Regions from separate parts of the Kitasatospora sp. NPDC088160 genome, predicted to be linked through region 1. Evidence: predicted binding sites of a transcription regulator. Region 1 holds the regulator's gene; the other holds the start of a gene.
What was found. Region 1 encodes HspR, which represses chaperone genes until heat shock. Its sites were predicted from a motif close to TTGAGNNNNNNNNNCTCAA; they were not measured.

Region 1 (8,078 bases):
CCGCCGGCGCCGCGCGGCCTGCCGCAGATCGAGGTCACCTTCGACATCGATGCCAACGGCATCATGCACGTCGGCGCGAAGGACCTCGGCACCGGCAAGGAGCAGAAGATGACCGTCACCGGCGGCTCCGCGCTGCCGAAGGACGACATCGAGCGCATGATGCGCGAGGCCGAGCAGTACGCGGAGGAGGACCACAAGCGCCGCGAGTCCGTCGAGACCCGCAACTCCGCCGAGCAGCTCGTCTACTCGACCGAGAAGTTCATCGCCGACAACACCGACAAGCTCCCCGCCGACGTCAAGGCCGAGGTCGAGACCGCCATCGGCGAGCTCAAGGAGGCCCTGAAGGGCGAGGACATCGCGAAGATCCGCGAAGCCTCGGAGAAGGTCTCCACCACCGCGCAGAAGCTCGGCCAGGCGCTGTACGCCAACGCCGACGCCGCCGCCCCGGCCGGCGAGTCCACCCAGGCCAAGGACGACGACGTCGTCGACGCCGAGATCGTGGACGACGAGAAGCCCAAGGGCGGTGCGGCATGACGGACAAGCCGCAGGGCGGCAAGCCCGGCGACGACTCCGCCGCCGACGAGGCTGTGATCAAGGCCGCCGAGGAGGCCGCCGCAGCCGGCGCCGCCGACTCCGGCTCCGGTGCGGGCTCCGACGAACTCGCCACTGCCAAGCGGGAGTCGGCCGAGCGCACCGCCGACCTGCAGCGCCTGCAGGCCGAGTACCAGAACTACCGCAAGCGGGTCGAGCGCGACCGGCTGACGGTCCGCGAGATCGCGGTCTCCAACATCCTGGAGTCCCTGATCCCGGTGCTCGACGACATCGGCCGCGCCCGCGAGCACGGCGAGGTCACCGGCGGCTTCAAGTCCGTCGCCGAGTCCCTGGAGACGGTCGTCGCCAAGCTGGGCCTCCAGCAGTTCGGCAAGGAGGGCGAGCCCTTCGACCCGACCATGCACGAGGCGCTGATGCACAGCTACTCCTCGGACGTCACCGAGGACACCTGCGTGCAGATCCTCCAGCCCGGCTACCGCATCGGCGAGCGGATCATCCGCCCCGCCATGGTCGCCGTCGCGGAGCCCCAGCCGGGCACCCAGACCACGGCCGCGCCCGACGGCGAGGCGAAGTCCGGGGACGCGGACAAGTCCGACGGTGGTTCGGACAGCTGACAACCTGTGACAGCTGACAACCAGTGCGCTGCGGAGTCGTACGCCGGCCAGTACGGCGGCCGGCTCCGCAGCGCGCTGTCAACAGCGCCCGGTGAAGCGGCTGTTGACAGCGCAGCGACGATGGACATCGGGAGGTGGCGGCAGCTATGAGCAAGCGCAGCGAGCGAATCGTTGAAAAACGAATCGTTGAAAGGCGCGTGTTGCGCGGAGCGGCTGCCGAGCGGAGCGAGGTGGACGCATGAGTGGCAAGGACTACGTGGAGAAGGACTACTACAAGGTCCTCGGCGTGCCCAAGGACGCCACCGCCGCCGAGATCAAGAAGACCTACCGCAAGCTCGCGCGCGAGTTCCACCCGGACGCCAACAAGGGTGACGTCAAGGCCGAGGAACGCTTCAAGGACATCTCCGAGGCCTACGACGTCCTGTCCGACGAGAAGCGCCGCAAGGAGTACGACGAGGCCCGCAGCCTCTTCGCCAACGGCGGCTTCCGGGCCGGCGGACCCGGCCAGGGCAACGGCAGCTACAACTTCGACTTCGGCGACCTCTTCAGCGGCAGCCAGAACACCGGCAGCGGCGGGCTCGGCGACGTCTTCGGCGGGCTCTTCAACCGCGGCGGCGGCCGGCAGGCCCAGCCCCGGCGCGGCGCCGACGTCGAGACCGAGGTGACCCTCGCCTTCGACGAGGCTGTCGACGGTGCGACCGTCCCGCTGCGGATGACCAGCCAGGCCCCCTGCCGCAGCTGCAACGGCACCGGCGCCAAGTCCGGCACCACCCCGCGGGTCTGCCCGACCTGCGTCGGCGCCGGCACCGTCAGCCGCGGCCAGGGCGCGTTCGCGCTCTCCGAGCCGTGCAAGGACTGCCGCGGGCGCGGCATGATCGTCGACGACCCGTGCGTCGACTGCCACGGCAGCGGCCGGGCCAGCTCCGCCCACACCATGCAGGTCCGCATCCCGGCCGGCGTCCAGGACGCCCAGCGCATCCGGCTCAAGGGCAAGGGCGCCCAGGGCGAACGCGGCGGACAGCCCGGCGACCTCTACGTCACCGTGCACGTCGGCCCGCACCCCGTCTTCGGGCGCAAGGGGGACAACCTCACCGTCACCGTCCCCGTCACCTTCCCCGAGGCCACCCTCGGCGCCACCATCGAGGTGCCCACGCTGAACGGGCCCGCCGTGAAGCTGAAGCTGCCCCCCGGCAGCGCCAACGGCCTCACCATGCGCGCCCGCGGCAAGGGTGCCACCCGCAAGGACGGCACCCGCGGCGACCTCCTCGTCACCGTCGAGGTCGTGGTGCCGCGGCACGTCACCGGGGACGCGCTGAACGCCCTGGAGCAGTACCGCGAGGCCACCGCCTCCGACGACCCACGAGCCGCCCTGTTCCGGGCGGCGAAGGGAGCGTGACGACCAGATGATCCCCGACAGCCCCATCGGCCCCGGCATCGGTGAAGGCCTGCCCGGCATCGGCTCCGGCCTGCCCGGCGACGGCCGCCGCACCCGGCGGCCCACCGCCCCGCCGCAGTACGTCCTCACCGAGGACACCCCGGTGTACGTCATCTCCGTCGCCGCCGAGCTCTCCGGCCTGCACCCGCAGACCCTCCGCCAGTACGACCGCCTCGGTCTGGTCAGCCCCGACCGCACCGCCGGCCGGGGCCGCCGCTACTCCGCGCGCGACATCCAGCAGCTGCGCGAGGTCCAGCGGCTCTCCCAGGACGAGGGCATCAACCTGGCCGGCATCAAGCGGATCATCGAGCTGGAGAACCAGGTCACCGCGCTCCAGTCCCGCATCGGCGAACTGGTCGACTCCCTCGAAGGCGCCACCAGCGCCCTCCAGCAGCGCGAGGCCGCCGTCCACGCCTCCTACCGCCGCGACCTCGTCCCCTACCAGCCCCCCACCCAGTCCAGCGCCCTGGTCGTCTGGCGCCCCAAACGCTGAGACTTGGCTGAACACCTCCGGCCGCCGGCTCCCCTCCACCCGGGGGGTGCCGGCGGCTTGATCGTGGTGAGAGAGTGCTGTCGAACAAATCTGGCCGCCCTCACCGATGCCACCCGATCTGGCATGCTGCACTGCGATTCCGGTATTGGTGCCCGGCAGGTAGTGCAGACACGGCCACGGCAAGGAGCCCGCAGATGAGTGGACGAGAACAGCCCAGTACCGCCGCGATTGGGCCCTCCGTCCTCTCGAAAGAAGCGCGGGAGTTGTATCTGGCGGTCATCCGCGAGAACGGACGGCTTCCGAAGGACTCCGACCTCGCCAGGGCGGGCGGAGCCCAGGAGGAGTTGGTGGCCATAGGCCTTCTGGTCGCCGACACCGACGAGCCCGGTGTCCTCGTCGCGGTCGACCCCCAGCAGCTGTCCGAGAGCCTCTCCGTGACCTGGCAGCGCCAGGCGCTCGACCTGCTCACCCGCGCGTCGGCCCTCGCCACCGATCTCCACGACCTGACGGCCGCCTACCACTCACCGGAGCAGGCCGGCGGCGCGATCGAGTACGTGCGGGGGAAGGTGCTGATCAACCAGCGGGTGCAGCAGATCGTCGCCAGCGCCTCGGAGGAGATCCTCGCCGCCCAACCCGGCGGGCCGCGCCCGTCGGAGGCGCTCACCGGCATCCTCACCCGCGACCTCGAAGCCCTCCGCCTGGGCATCACGCTCAGGACGATCTACCACCCGAGCACCCGGTACCACGCTCCCACCAGGGAATACGTGGCCACGATAACCAAGGCCGGCGGGCGGTTCCGGACGCTGGAGGAGCCCTACACGCGATTGATCGTCATCGATCGCCGAATCGCGGTCATCCCCATCGCCGAGGACCTCAATCTGGCTGCCTTCGTGCACGATCGGGCCGTCATCAGCTACCTGATCAGCGAGATCTTCGAGCGGAACTGGAGCCGGGCGCTGGACTTCGACGGCGCGCGCGCCGTTCCGCAGCAGGTGGTCTCCGGGATGCGGCAGACGATCATCGACCTCATGCTCGAAGGCGTGAACCACCGGGTGATCGCCCGCAGACTCGGCATCAGTGAAAGGACGCTCGCGCGGCACCTGGCCGAGATGCGCGACGAGCACAATGTCGAGTCGCTCTTCCAACTCGGGTACGCATTGGCCAGGAACAGCGTTCCGACCGACTCCGACAGCTATCACTGACCAAGCGTCGCGGCGGTCTCAGTTCCAGATCGTGTCATTGGCCAGCGCCATGGTCTTCGGCGCTGCCGCATCGTGGGAAACCCCGATGTTCCAGATCGTGTCGTCGGCCGGACTCGAACCGCTGCTGATGAAAAGCGCCAGACCCACAACGACTGGAACCAGGACAAACCGCACCACCCGGCGTATCCGAGACATGGTGCCCCCTCTCTTTGTTTAAGACTTGACGCGGGTACCCAGCCATTGTTTCGAACAACCTGCCACATAATGCCGCAAGCCCATGCCGGAAGCCAGGGGGCCTGCTACCCCAGTGCGTCATCTCTCTGCCAGGCATCGAGATGACACCACGGCTCTGTGGACGGTGGCGACGGTCGACAGAGACGATCAGTGCACTCCCCAACCCCTCTCGCGGGAGGGGGAAGACGGGGACACCACAAACAACATGTCCATGACTAGTTCGTTTCGACCACAACGAATGCACAGCAGCATTCCGATAGTCACCACCCAACGGGGCGATCGGCCTGGTTGGCACCTATCCCCGGAGTCGACAATGAGTGAGCCCTACCTGCGAGAGCACGCCGGACAGACCCCCGAGGGCCGGCGTGCGCGTGTGTTCCTGGCCGCGCCGCTGATGCGGCTGACCGGGCCCGCGGACAGTGTGGTGACGCTCGCCAGCCGGACGCGGCTGACGACGCTCCGTACCACCCTGCTCCGCAGCGGTGCCGCCGTGTACAGCGCGCACCACAGTGATGCCTGGACCGTCGCCGGGCAGGCGCCGGAGCCCCGGGTGCCGTCCGACTTCCGGGCCCTGCAGTCCGCGGACCTCGTGTTCGCCTACGTCGGGGCGCCGCTGTCGGCCGGGGTGAGCCTGGAGCTGGGGTGGGCGTCGGCGCTGCGGAAGCCGATCGTCCTCCTCGTCGACGAGGCCATCACGCACAACCCGCTGATCGCCACCATCGAGCAGGTCGCCCCCGTCCTGCCGCTGGTCTTCGACGACACCTGGTCGCAGGAGGCCCTCAACCACACCGTGGAGACCGCGCTCGACTGGGCCGGCATGGCGCTGTCCCTGCGCGAGGGCTTCTGGACCGCCCCCGGTGAGCAGTTCAACGTCCCCCGGCAGCAGCCCCCCGTCGTCGGCCGGGCCGGCTACTGGCCGACCAGCGCCGCCACCGGCTGAACAGCGCTCACCCATCGGGCTCCCCCGTCCGGGCGCCCCGCAGCTGCCAGCCCAGCTGGAACAGCGTCTCCGCGTCGTGCAGTTCGCGCAGCCGGGCGATGTGGCCGGCCACCGTCCGCTCGCTGAGGCCGAGGCGGCCGGCGATGGCGCGCTGGGTGAGGCCCTGAGCGAGGAGCCGGCCGACCTGCTCGTGGGCCGTCGACTCGGGAGCGGACGCCTGGTCGGCGCTCCAGAGGAGGCGGCCCGAGCGGGCCCAGTCCCGTTCGAACACGGCCAGGAAGTGGTCGACGGTCGCCGGATCCTCGATGAAGGTCGCGCTCCGGAGGTCGTCGGCGGACTGGAGCACGGCGATCCGGCGGTCGAAGATGTGCAGGTGGCGGAACGGCTCGGCCAGGACCCGGAAGCGGGCGCCCAGTTCGGTGCCGCGGGCGGTGTGGTCGGCGGTCGCCTGGTCCCGGACGGCGCCGGGTGCGTAGATCACCCGGATCCGGCCGCCCCGGCCGCAGAACCGGCCGATCCGTTCCAGGGCCTCCTCCAGCTGGTGGGCGTGGCGGGGCCGGCCGGGCTGGGCGACGAGGATCTCCTGGCGACAGGCCGCCTCCACCTCGGTGAACCGCCGGATGACCGCGCCGAGGCCCTGGACGTGATGCACCGTACCGGCGCGGTCGGTCGGGCGCGGGGCCGTGTCGTAGGCCTTGGTCAGGTCGTCTAGGGCCTGCGGGAGTTGGGCGGCCTGGACGAGAAGCCGGGTGCCTTCGGCCCGGAGCTCGGCACTGATCCGGTCGCCGACCGTCCGCGGGTTGACGGCGGTGCAGACGTCGGATTCGGGCCGGGCGAGCAGCAGCCCGAGCGCGAGCAGGTGTTCCAGGGCCGGCCGGTCGGCGTCGGCCACCTCGGCCCGGTCGATCCAGCCGCCGCGCCGGAGGATGCGCAGGTACAGGTCGTGTGCGGCCTGGTCGGGCCGCTCGGCGCCGCGCCCGTGCATCACGGCACCCGCCGACGGGCGGCGTCGGCCGCCGACCGGAGCTGCCAGCCGAGTTGGAAGAGCGTCTCGGCGTCGTACAGTTCGCGCAGCCGGGCGATGTGGCCGGCCACCGTGCGTTCGCTCAGGCCGAGGCGGGTGGCGATGGCGCGCTGGGTGAGGCCCTGGGCGAGGAAACGGCCGACCTGGTCGGGCAGGGAATCGGCTGGTTCGGTGGCTTCCGGGCCACGGGACCAGCGGACCCGGGCGGCGCGCTGCCAGTCGCGTTCGAAGGCGTCGGCCATGAAGTCGACCACCACCGGGTCCTCGACGAAGGCCGCGCGGCTGTTGTCGGACGCGGCGGGGATGACGGCCACCTTCCGGTCGTAGATCAGGACCCGCCGGAACGGCTCGCCCAGCACCCGGTACCGGCAGCCGATCTCGGCGGACGCGGCGGCGAAGGCGGCGGTCGCCGGGTCTGCGGCCGCCGCCGGCTCGTAGATGCCCCGGACGGTGCCGCCGCGCTCGGCGAGCCGCCGCATCCGGTCGAGGGCGTCCGGGAGCCCCTCGACGGGCCGGGCACCGCCGGGCTGGGCGGACAGCATCTCCTGCGAGCACTCGGCGTCGAGTTGGGCCAGGCGCAGGCGGATCTGTTCGAAGCCGTGCACGTACGTGACATCGACGGAGCACTCGGGGTGGCGCGGCGTGACGTCGAAGGCCTGCGCCAACTCGGCGAACCGCTCGGGCGCTTCGTCCGCCCTGGCCAGCAGTTCGCCACCCACGGAACGCAGTTCGGACCCGATCCGGCCGATGACGACACGCGGGTTCACCGCGGCGTAGGCCGCGTCCTCGACCCTCGGGACGACCAGTCCGAGGTCGAGCAACCGCCCCAGGACCGGTTCGTCACCCGGAGTCAGGTCGGCCGCCCGGAGGATGCCGCCGTTGCCGACGACGGCGAGGTACAGCGCCCGGGCGGCGTCGTCGGGCAGGGGGGAGGTCGACGGATCGGTCATGGGGATCCCCCCGGAGCCGCCCGCCGAGGTGGACGAGGGTACGGGCGCGGGGCGGGCCGGGCGGCTGGGGCCCGCTCGGCGGGGCCGGGTTCATCGGTCATCGCGGGCGCCTCTCATCAGCCAGCCGAGTTGGAAGAGGGTCTGGGCGCCGTGGCGGTCGCGGAGGCGGGAGATGTGGGCGGCGACGGTGCGTTCGCTGAGGCCGAGGCGGGTGGCGACGGCGCGCTGGGTGAGGCCTCGGGCGAGGAGCCGGCCGACCCGGTCGGGGATGGTGCGGGTGGGGCCGAGGGCGGCGGAGGTTTCGGCGGTTTCGGCGCGGGCCCAGTCGCGTTCGAAGGCGCCGACCAGGAAGGTGATGGCGGCCGGGTCGGTGATGAAGGCGGCCGTGCTGTTGTCGTCGTTGGCGGAGATCACGGCGACGGTGCGGTCGAAGACGAGCAGCCGCTGGAACGGCTCGTCGAGGACACGGATGAGGGAGCCGTGCTGGGTGACCTCTTCGACGTAGGCGAGGGCGGGCGGGTCGGCGAGGGCGACGGGCTGGTAGATGGTGCGCAGGGAGCAGCCGCGCTGGAGCAGGTGGAGGTCCTGGAGGAGGGCGACTTGCAGGGTGCCGGCGGGGCGGTGGCCGGGTTGG
Region 2 (8,078 bases), on a different contig from region 1:
CTTCTGCCCGACGTACTTGGTCTGCAGGAAGGTCTCGAAGGCCTCGGCCGAGTTCAGCCGGCGCAGGATGCGCAGCTGCTCCTCGCGCTCGGGCTTGGAGTAGGGCTTCTCCAGGCGCTCCTGCAGCCACTTGCGCTGCTTCGGGTCCTGGATGTGCATGTACTCGACGCCGACGGTGCGGCAGTACGTGTTGCGCAGCAGGCCGAGGATGTCGCGGAGCTTCATCATCTTCTGGCCGCCGAAACCGCCGACCGCGAACTCGCGCTCCAGGTCCCACAGGGTGAGGCCGTGGGTGGTGACGTCCAGGTCGGGGTGCTTGCGCTGCTTGTACTCCAGCGGGTCCGTGTCGGCCATCAGGTGGCCGCGCACGCGGTACGCGTGGATCAGCTCCATGACGCGGGCGGTCTTGTTGACCTCGTCGTCGTGGGTGGTGGCGACGTCGGTGGCCCAGCGGACCGGCTCGTACGGGATCCGCAGCGACTCGAAGATCTCGTCGTAGAAGCCCTTCTCACCGAGGAGGAGGCGGTGGATCTCGCGCAGGAACTCGCCGGACGCCGCGCCCTGGATGACGCGGTGGTCGTAGGTCGAGGTCAGCGTCATGATCTTGGAGACGCCCAGGCGGGACAGGGTCTCCGGGGCGGAGCCCTGGAACTCGGCCGGGTACTCCATGGCGCCGACGCCGACGATGGTGCCCTGGTTCTGCATCAGGCGCGGCACGGAGTGCACGGTGCCGATGCCGCCGGGGTTGGTCAGCGAGACCGTGACGCCGGTGAAGTCGTCCATGGTCAGCTTGTTGGCGCGGGCCCGGCGGACGATGTCCTCGTAGGCCTGCCAGAAGCCGAAGAAGTCGAGGGTCTCGGCCTTCTTGATGGCCGCGACGACGAGCTGGCGGTCGCCGTTCGGCTTGACCAGGTCGATGGCCAGGCCGAGGTTGACGTGCTCGGGCTTGACCAGGAAGGCCTTGCCGTTCTCCACCTTGTAGCTGTAGTTCATGCCCGGGGCGGCCTTGATGGCCTGGACCAGGGCGTAGCCGATCAGGTGGGTGAAGGAGACCTTGCCGCCGCGGGCGCGCTGCAGGTGGTTGTTGATGACGATGCGGTTGTCGATCAACAGCTTCGCGGGTACCGCGCGGACCGAGGTCGCGGTCGGCACCTCCAGCGAGGCGTCCATGTTGGTGGCGACGGCCTTGGCCGGGCCGCGCAGCTGGATCAGCTCGGGGCCGGCGGGCGCGTCCGCCGCGGCGGCGGCCGGAGCGGTCGGGGCGGCGGCCTTGGGGGCCGGGGCCGGGGGCGCGACGGGAGCTGCGGCGAGCGGCGCGGGGGCCGGCGCCGGAGCGGCCGGGGCGGCCGGTGCGGCGGGGGCGGTCGCGGCCGGAGCAGCAGCAGCGGGCGCGGGGGCAGCGGCAGGGGTCGGCGTGGGGCCGGCCTGGGTCGCGGCCTGGGTCACTGGGGTCACCTCGGTACCGGGCTTGTAGTCGGCGAAAAAGTCCCACCAGGCTCGGTCGACCGAGTTCGGGTCCTGGAGGTACTGCTGGTAGATCTCATCGACGAGCCACTCATTGGGACCGAAGCCAGTGGAGCTAGCCGAGCTATTGGGGGTTTCAGGGGACTGTGGCGACACGGCGGCAACCGCCCTCTTCCGCTTCCTTTTGGGATGTTTGGACAGCGGGGATTAAGGCTACGCCCCTGACCAGTGATCGCGCAGTCCCCGGGACCCAGGCGTCGCCCAGATCACAGTCCTGACCTGCAGTTTGGCTGAAAATGTGCGTTAGAAAGCCGTATCTGAGGGGAAGCGATCGCCTCCACCCATAGGGCATATCCGGGCAAAACCGGACAAAGCCCCATGCGGATCATCCAATGATCTTCGTGTACGTCTGTGTCGCTTCTGTGACACATCCGACCCTCAGCGCTGCCCCGGCAGCCGGACCTCGATCCGGCAGCCGCGCGGCGACTCGGCGACCGCGATCCGACCGCCGTGCAGGTCCACCGCCCAGCGGGCGATGGCCAGGCCGAGGCCGGTGCCGCCGTCCGAGCCGGGCCCCTGGGCGGTCGCGGTGCCGCTGCGGCTGAACCGCTCGAACACCCGGCCGCGGTCGGCCGGCGGGATGCCCGGGCCCTCGTCCTCGACCTCCAGCAGCAGGCCGCCGGGCCCGCCGTCGGGCCGCGCGCGCACCGTCACGGTCCCGCCGGGCGGGGAGTGCTTGCAGGCGTTGTCGACCAGGTTGGCGACCACCTGGTGGAGCCGTTCCGGGTCCGCCACGCCGGTCAGGCCGGTCGGGCTGACCTCCAGCGCCAGCCGGACGTCGCCGCGCCGGGAGAACGCCCCGCCGGCCGTCGCGCCGTCCACGGTGACCCCGCGCAGCACGCCGTCCAGGAACTCGCGCACCTCGAAGGGGCGGGCGTCCAGGTCGACAACGCCGTCGTCGATCTTGGAGAGGTCCAGCAGGTGGGTGACCAGGCGGCCGAGCCGCTCGGTCTGCTCCAGGGCGGCCCCCAGGGTCGCCGGATTGGGCTGGACGACGCCGTCCACCACGTTCTCCAGCACGGCGCGCAGCGCGGCGATGGGCGTGCGCAGCTCGTGCGAGACGTTGGCGACCAGCTCGCGGCGGTGCCGGTCGGCGGCCCCCAGATCGGCGGCCATCTGGTTGAAGGTGGTCGCCAGTTCGCCGATCTCGTCGCGCGAGTTCACCTCGACCCGGCGGCTGTAGTCGCCGGAGGCCATCGCGCGGGCGGCGGCCGTCATCTCGCGCAGGGGGGCGGTCAGCCCGTGCGCGAGGAACTGCATGAAGAGCAGCGAGGCGATCATGGAGAAGACCATGATGATCCGGATCTGGGTCTCGGACCGGATCGCCACGACCACCATGCCGGTGGCCAGGAAGACGGAGACGATCACCAGCAGGGCGAGCTTGCCCTTGATCGAGCGGACCGGGTCGAGCGGCCGGATGTCGGCCCAGACCCGGCGGGCGGCGCGGGCGGCCAGCGTCTGCGACCGCGTGCCGCCGGTGTCCCCGTTGCGTTGCTGTGGAAAGGTCATTGGTCCCCTGTGATCCCCGCGTACGTCCCCCGCGTGGTGCGCGGCAGTTCGGGACACGGGCCCCCCGGAGGCCCGTCGCCCGAGGCTCGCCGCTAGGAGAGCGGGGCCTCCAGCGCGTACCCGACGCCGTGGACGGTACGGATCCAGCTCGCGCCGATCTTGCGGCGCAGCGCCTTGACGTGGCTGTCCACGGTGCGGGTGCCGGACGCGTCCGTCCAGTCCCAGACCTCGGCCAGCAGCTGCTCGCGGGTCAGCACGGCGCGCGGCTGCGCGGCCAGGCAGGCGAGCAGGTCGAACTCGGTGGGCGTCAGGTGGACGTCGCCCGAGGCGAGCCGGACCCGGCGCTGCACGTGGTCGATCTCCAGCTCGCCGAAGCGCAGCGAGCCGAGCGCGGGCGTGCGGGCCGCCTGCTGGGCGCGCTCGACGCGGCGCAGCAGCACGTTGACCCGGGCGGCCAGTTCGCGCATCGAGAACGGTTTGGTCATGTAGTCGTCGGCGCCCACGCCGAGGCCGACCAGCAGGTCCGTCTCGTCGTCGCGCGCGGTCAGCATCAGCACCGGCACCGGGCGCTGCGCCTGGATCCGGCGGCACACCTCAAGGCCGTCGAAGCCGGGCAGCATGATGTCGAGGACCACCAGGTCCGGCTGCCAGGTGTGGAAGCCGTCGACCGCGCCCGGCCCGTCGTGGGCCACGGCGACCTTGAAGCCCTCCGCGCCCAGCCGGGCCGCGATCGACTCCGCGATCGTCGGCTCGTCCTCCACCACCAGCACTCTGCGTTGGCTGCTCACCGTGCCGCCGCTGTGGTTGTTGTCCTGCTGAAGTTCTGTCACGGTCACGCCACCGCCCCCAGGGCTGCGGGCCGGCCACCTGTGGGGATGGCGGGACTCCGCTCGTAGTCTTGTTCCGTCGTGGACTGTGCCGGGTCCGCCGTCCCGTCGTGCGTGCGGGTCGGCGGGCGGATTGTCGCCCGCCCACTTCTCCCGCGCACTTCGCAGCGTACGGACAGCGGATGCCTCCCGGCAGGTGGACCGGACGTTTCCGGCCCGTGGGCCGGCTGTCGGGCCGCCCTCGGAGCCCACTGCACGAGTGGGCACGGGCCGATACCTTACCCGGCGATTTTTCTCTGCGTAACGGTACGTATGCAGTCGAGTTGACGCCAAGTCGCCGGTCAGAGCCCCTGTCGGCGCGCTCGCCGAAAGAAGGTCTGGACCAATATCAGGAATCCGGTCGACCGGTTTCCTGACGGTCTTCACCGGCTTTTCTCAGATGCCTCTCAGAACCTCGACGTAACGTGGCCACGACAACGCCCCCGCAGGGCGGGATCCGCGGCGCGCGCCGGTACGTTGGGCACCTGGGTGAGGGGCCGGTGGCTGCCGGCGTGGAGCGGAGGGCGGCATGGCTGGACTGCGGCGAGGTGCCGGACGGGTCGGGGCGCCGCCCGCCGGCCCGCCGTACGGGATGCTCCGGCACGGTCTGCGCACCGGCGTCGTCGAGTGGCTGCTGGCGCGGGTGCCGACACCCCGGCGAAACCCCTTCACCCTCGGCTATCTCGCCGTGGTGGGCGCCACCACGACCTTTGCCAAACTCGCCGATCCGGAACTCGTGCAGCGGCTGCAGGAGGCCTCCAGTTCCGACGGCCACAACCTCCTGCAGCACCCCCTGCGCGCGCTGGTGCTCAGCGGCTTCTGGGTGGCCGGCGAGGTGTGGATGCCGTACCTGTGGGGATTCGCCGTCACCCTCGCGCCGCTGGAGCGCCGGATCGGCCCCGCCCGGGCGGCGGCGGTCTTCGCGATCGGGCACGTCACGGCCACGCTGCTGTCCCAGGGCGTGGTGATCACCGCGGTGGAGACCGGGCGGATGGAGGCCGGGGCACTGGACTACCTGGACATCGGCGTCAGCTACGGCGTGCTCACCTGTCTGGGCGCGGTGGCCGGGCTGCTGCCGTGGCGCGGGCGGCTGGTCGCGCTCGGCGGCGCCGGGCTGCTGATCGCCGAGCAGATCCTCACCGAGCGGGACCTGGTCACCGCCGTGGGGCACCCGGCCGCGGTGCTCACCGGGGTGGCGCTGTGGCGCTGGCTGCGCCGGGCCCAGGCCCGCCGGCCGCGGCCGAAGCCGCGGACGCGCCGGGTCGAGGCGCCGGCCGCGGGCTCCTCGCCCGCGCCGGGCGGCGCTCCGGTCCTGGACGTGCGCTGACCCTTCCGGGTGTCGCCCCCGGGCGCTTTTGACGGCACTTCCCTCGCCCTCCCCCTGCTCGCTCCACACCCGCTCCTGTTCGCTCACGGCGAACGCCGCCCCGGGAACATCCGGCGCGCGCCAGGCCTTAGTCAGGTCGACTCAACTTCACTGACTGGGGAGAGATCATGGCATCGACGTCCACACCGCTCACCCTGCCCGTGCTGCCGCTCGACGACGAGGTCGTCCTGCCGGGCATGGTCGTCCCGCTGGACCTCAAGGACACCGAGGTGCGCGCCGCGGTCGAGGCCGCCCGCGCGGCGGCCACCGGCACCGGCAAGCCGCAGGTCCTGCTGGTCCCGCGGGTGGACGGCTCGTACGCGGCGGTCGGCACCCTGGCCACCGTCGAACAGGTCGGCCGACTGGCCGACGGGGAGCCGGCCGCGCTGGTGCGCGCCGTGCGCCGGGTCCGCATCGGGGCCGGCACCACCGGCCCCGGCGCCGCCCTCTGGGTGGAGACCACGCCCTTCCGGGAGTCCTCGGTGGACACCCCGGTGGCCGGCCGGGCCGCCGAGCTGGTCAAGGAGTACAAGGCGCTGTCCACCCAGTGGCTGCGCAGGCGCGGCGCCTGGCAGATCGTCGACCGGGTGGCCCAGATCGAGGGCGTCGGCGAGCTCGCCGACAACATCGGCTACGCGCCCTTCGCCACCGCCGAGCAGAAGCTCAAGGTGCTGCTGGAGGCCGACCAGGTCGCCCGCCTGGAGTACGCGCTGACCCTGCTGCGCGACCACCTCGCCGAGGAGGAGGTCAACGACACCATCCGCAAGGACGTCGAGGAGGGCGTGGCCAAGCAGCAGAAGGAGTTCCTGCTCCGCCGCCAGCTGGAGGCCGTCCGCAAGGAACTGGCCGAGCTCAACGGCGACCCGGCCGACGAGGAGGGCGACTACCGCGCCCGGGTCGAGGCCGCCGACCTGCCCGAGAAGGTCCGCGACGCGGCCCTCAAGGAGGTCGACAAGCTGGAGCGGGCCTCCGAGCAGTCTCCCGAGGGCCCCTGGATCCGCACCTGGCTGGACACCGTCCTGGAGCTGCCCTGGAACGAGCGCACCGAGGACGCGTACGACATCGCCGGCGCCCGCGCCGTGCTGGACGCCGACCACGCCGGCCTGGCCGACGTGAAGGACCGCATCGTCGAGTACCTCGCGGTGCGCAAGCGCCGGGCCGACCAGGGGCTCGGGCTGGTCGGCGGCCGGCGCGGAGGGGCGGTGCTGGCGCTGGTCGGCCCGCCCGGCGTCGGCAAGACCTCGCTCGGCGAGTCGGTGGCCCGCGCCATGGGCCGCACCTTCGTCCGGGTCGCGCTCGGCGGCGTCCGGGACGAGGCCGAGATCCGCGGCCACCGGCGCACCTACGTCGGCGCGCAGCCCGGCCGGCTCGTGCGGGCGATCAAGGAGGCCGGCTCGATGAACCCGGTCGTCCTGCTCGACGAGATCGACAAGGTCGGCTCCGACTACCGGGGCGACCCGGCCGCCGCCCTGCTGGAGGTGCTGGACCCGGCGCAGAACCACACCTTCCGGGACCACTACCTGGAGGTCGAGCTCGACCTCTCGGACGTCGTCTTCCTCGCCACCGCCAACGTGCTGGAGGCCATCCCCGAGCCGCTGCTCGACCGGATGGAGCTCGTCCGCCTCGACGGCTACACCGAGGACGAGAAGGTCGTCATCGCCCGCGACCACCTGCTCCCGCGCCAGCGCGAGAAGGCCGGACTGGGCGGCGACCAGGTCAGCGTCGACGAGGCGGCGCTGCGCCGACTGGCCGGGGAGTACACCCGGGAGGCCGGCGTGCGGAACCTGGAGCGCTCGATCGCCCGGGTGCTGCGCAGGATCGCCGCCCAGGCCGAACTCGGCGAGCGCGAACTGCCCGCCGCGATCGGCCCGGACGAGCTGCGCGCCCTGATCGGCCGGCCCCACCACGTGCCGGAGGCCGCCCAGGCGCCGGCCGAGCGGCGCACCGCCGTCCCCGGCGTGGCCACCGGCCTCGCCGTGACCGGCGCCGGCGGCGACGTCCTCTACATCGAGGCCTCGCTCGCCGACGCCGAGACCGGCGGCACCGGACTCACCCTCACCGGGCAACTGGGCGACGTGATGAAGGAGTCCGCGCACATCGCGCTCTCCTACCTGCGCTCGCGCGGCGCCGAACTGGAGCTGCCGGTCACCTCGCTGCGCGACCGCGGCGTGCACCTGCACGTCCCCGCCGGGGCCGTCCCCAAGGACGGGCCGAGCGCCGGCATCACCATGACCACGGCGCTCGCCTCGCTGCTGTCCGGCCGCAAGGTGCGCACCGACCTGGCGATGACCGGCGAGGTGTCGCTGACCGGGCGGGTGCTGCCGATCGGCGGGGTGAAGCAGAAGCTGCTCGCCGCCGACCGGGCCGGCGTCACCACGGTGATCATCCCCAAGCGCAACGAGGCCGACCTGGACGACGTCCCGGCCGAGGTGCTGGAGCGGCTCACCGTCCACCCGGTGGCGGACGTGCGGGAGGTGCTGGAGCTGGCCCTGGAACCGGCCAAGGTCCTGGCCGCGGCGGCCTGACCCGGCCGCGCCGGGTCGACGGGCGGACCGACGGGAGGATCGACGGGAGGATCGACGGGAGGACGGCGTCTGCGCGTGCCACACTGCGGAGATGCCGTCCCCCACGCAGCGCGCCCTGGCCCGGGTGCCGGCCCGGCTGCGTCCGTTCCTGGTGCGGCACCGCAGGCTGGTGAAGTTCCTGCTGGTCGGCGGCGCCTGCTTCACCCTCACCCTGGTGATCGACTTCGAGCTGAAGTTCACCGTGCTGGAGCGCAAGCCGGTGGTCGCGCTGACGATCGCGACCGTGAT

Region 2: lon (endopeptidase La) is a predicted target of HspR. The motif match lies at 5,353-5,371, and genes of this name have one in related genera.

Annotation. Positions count from the first base shown of each region.
Region 1 is NZ_JBIUSS010000005.1:352,069-360,146, reverse strand. Features, by position in the region: gene dnaK (molecular chaperone DnaK) at 1-534, shown strand, start outside; gene grpE (nucleotide exchange factor GrpE) at 531-1,166, shown strand; gene dnaJ (molecular chaperone DnaJ) at 1,405-2,562, shown strand; gene ACIOGZ_RS10390 (heat shock protein transcriptional repressor HspR) at 2,570-3,094, shown strand; gene ACIOGZ_RS10385 (helix-turn-helix domain-containing protein) at 3,289-4,296, shown strand; gene ACIOGZ_RS10380 (hypothetical protein) at 4,315-4,491, opposite strand; gene ACIOGZ_RS10375 (hypothetical protein) at 4,844-5,470, shown strand; gene ACIOGZ_RS10370 (LuxR C-terminal-related transcriptional regulator) at 5,478-6,455, opposite strand; gene ACIOGZ_RS10365 (LuxR C-terminal-related transcriptional regulator) at 6,455-7,444, opposite strand; gene ACIOGZ_RS10360 (LuxR C-terminal-related transcriptional regulator) at 7,535-8,078, opposite strand, start outside.
Region 2 is NZ_JBIUSS010000023.1:92,653-100,730, reverse strand. Features, by position in the region: gene ACIOGZ_RS31490 (multifunctional oxoglutarate decarboxylase/oxoglutarate dehydrogenase thiamine pyrophosphate-binding subunit/dihydrolipoyllysine-residue succinyltransferase subunit) at 1-1,620, opposite strand, end outside; gene ACIOGZ_RS31485 (cell wall metabolism sensor histidine kinase WalK) at 1,903-3,033, opposite strand; gene ACIOGZ_RS31480 (response regulator transcription factor) at 3,126-3,863, opposite strand; gene ACIOGZ_RS31475 (rhomboid-like protein) at 4,429-5,226, shown strand; gene lon (endopeptidase La) at 5,394-7,790, shown strand; gene ACIOGZ_RS31465 (GtrA family protein) at 7,882-8,078, shown strand, end outside.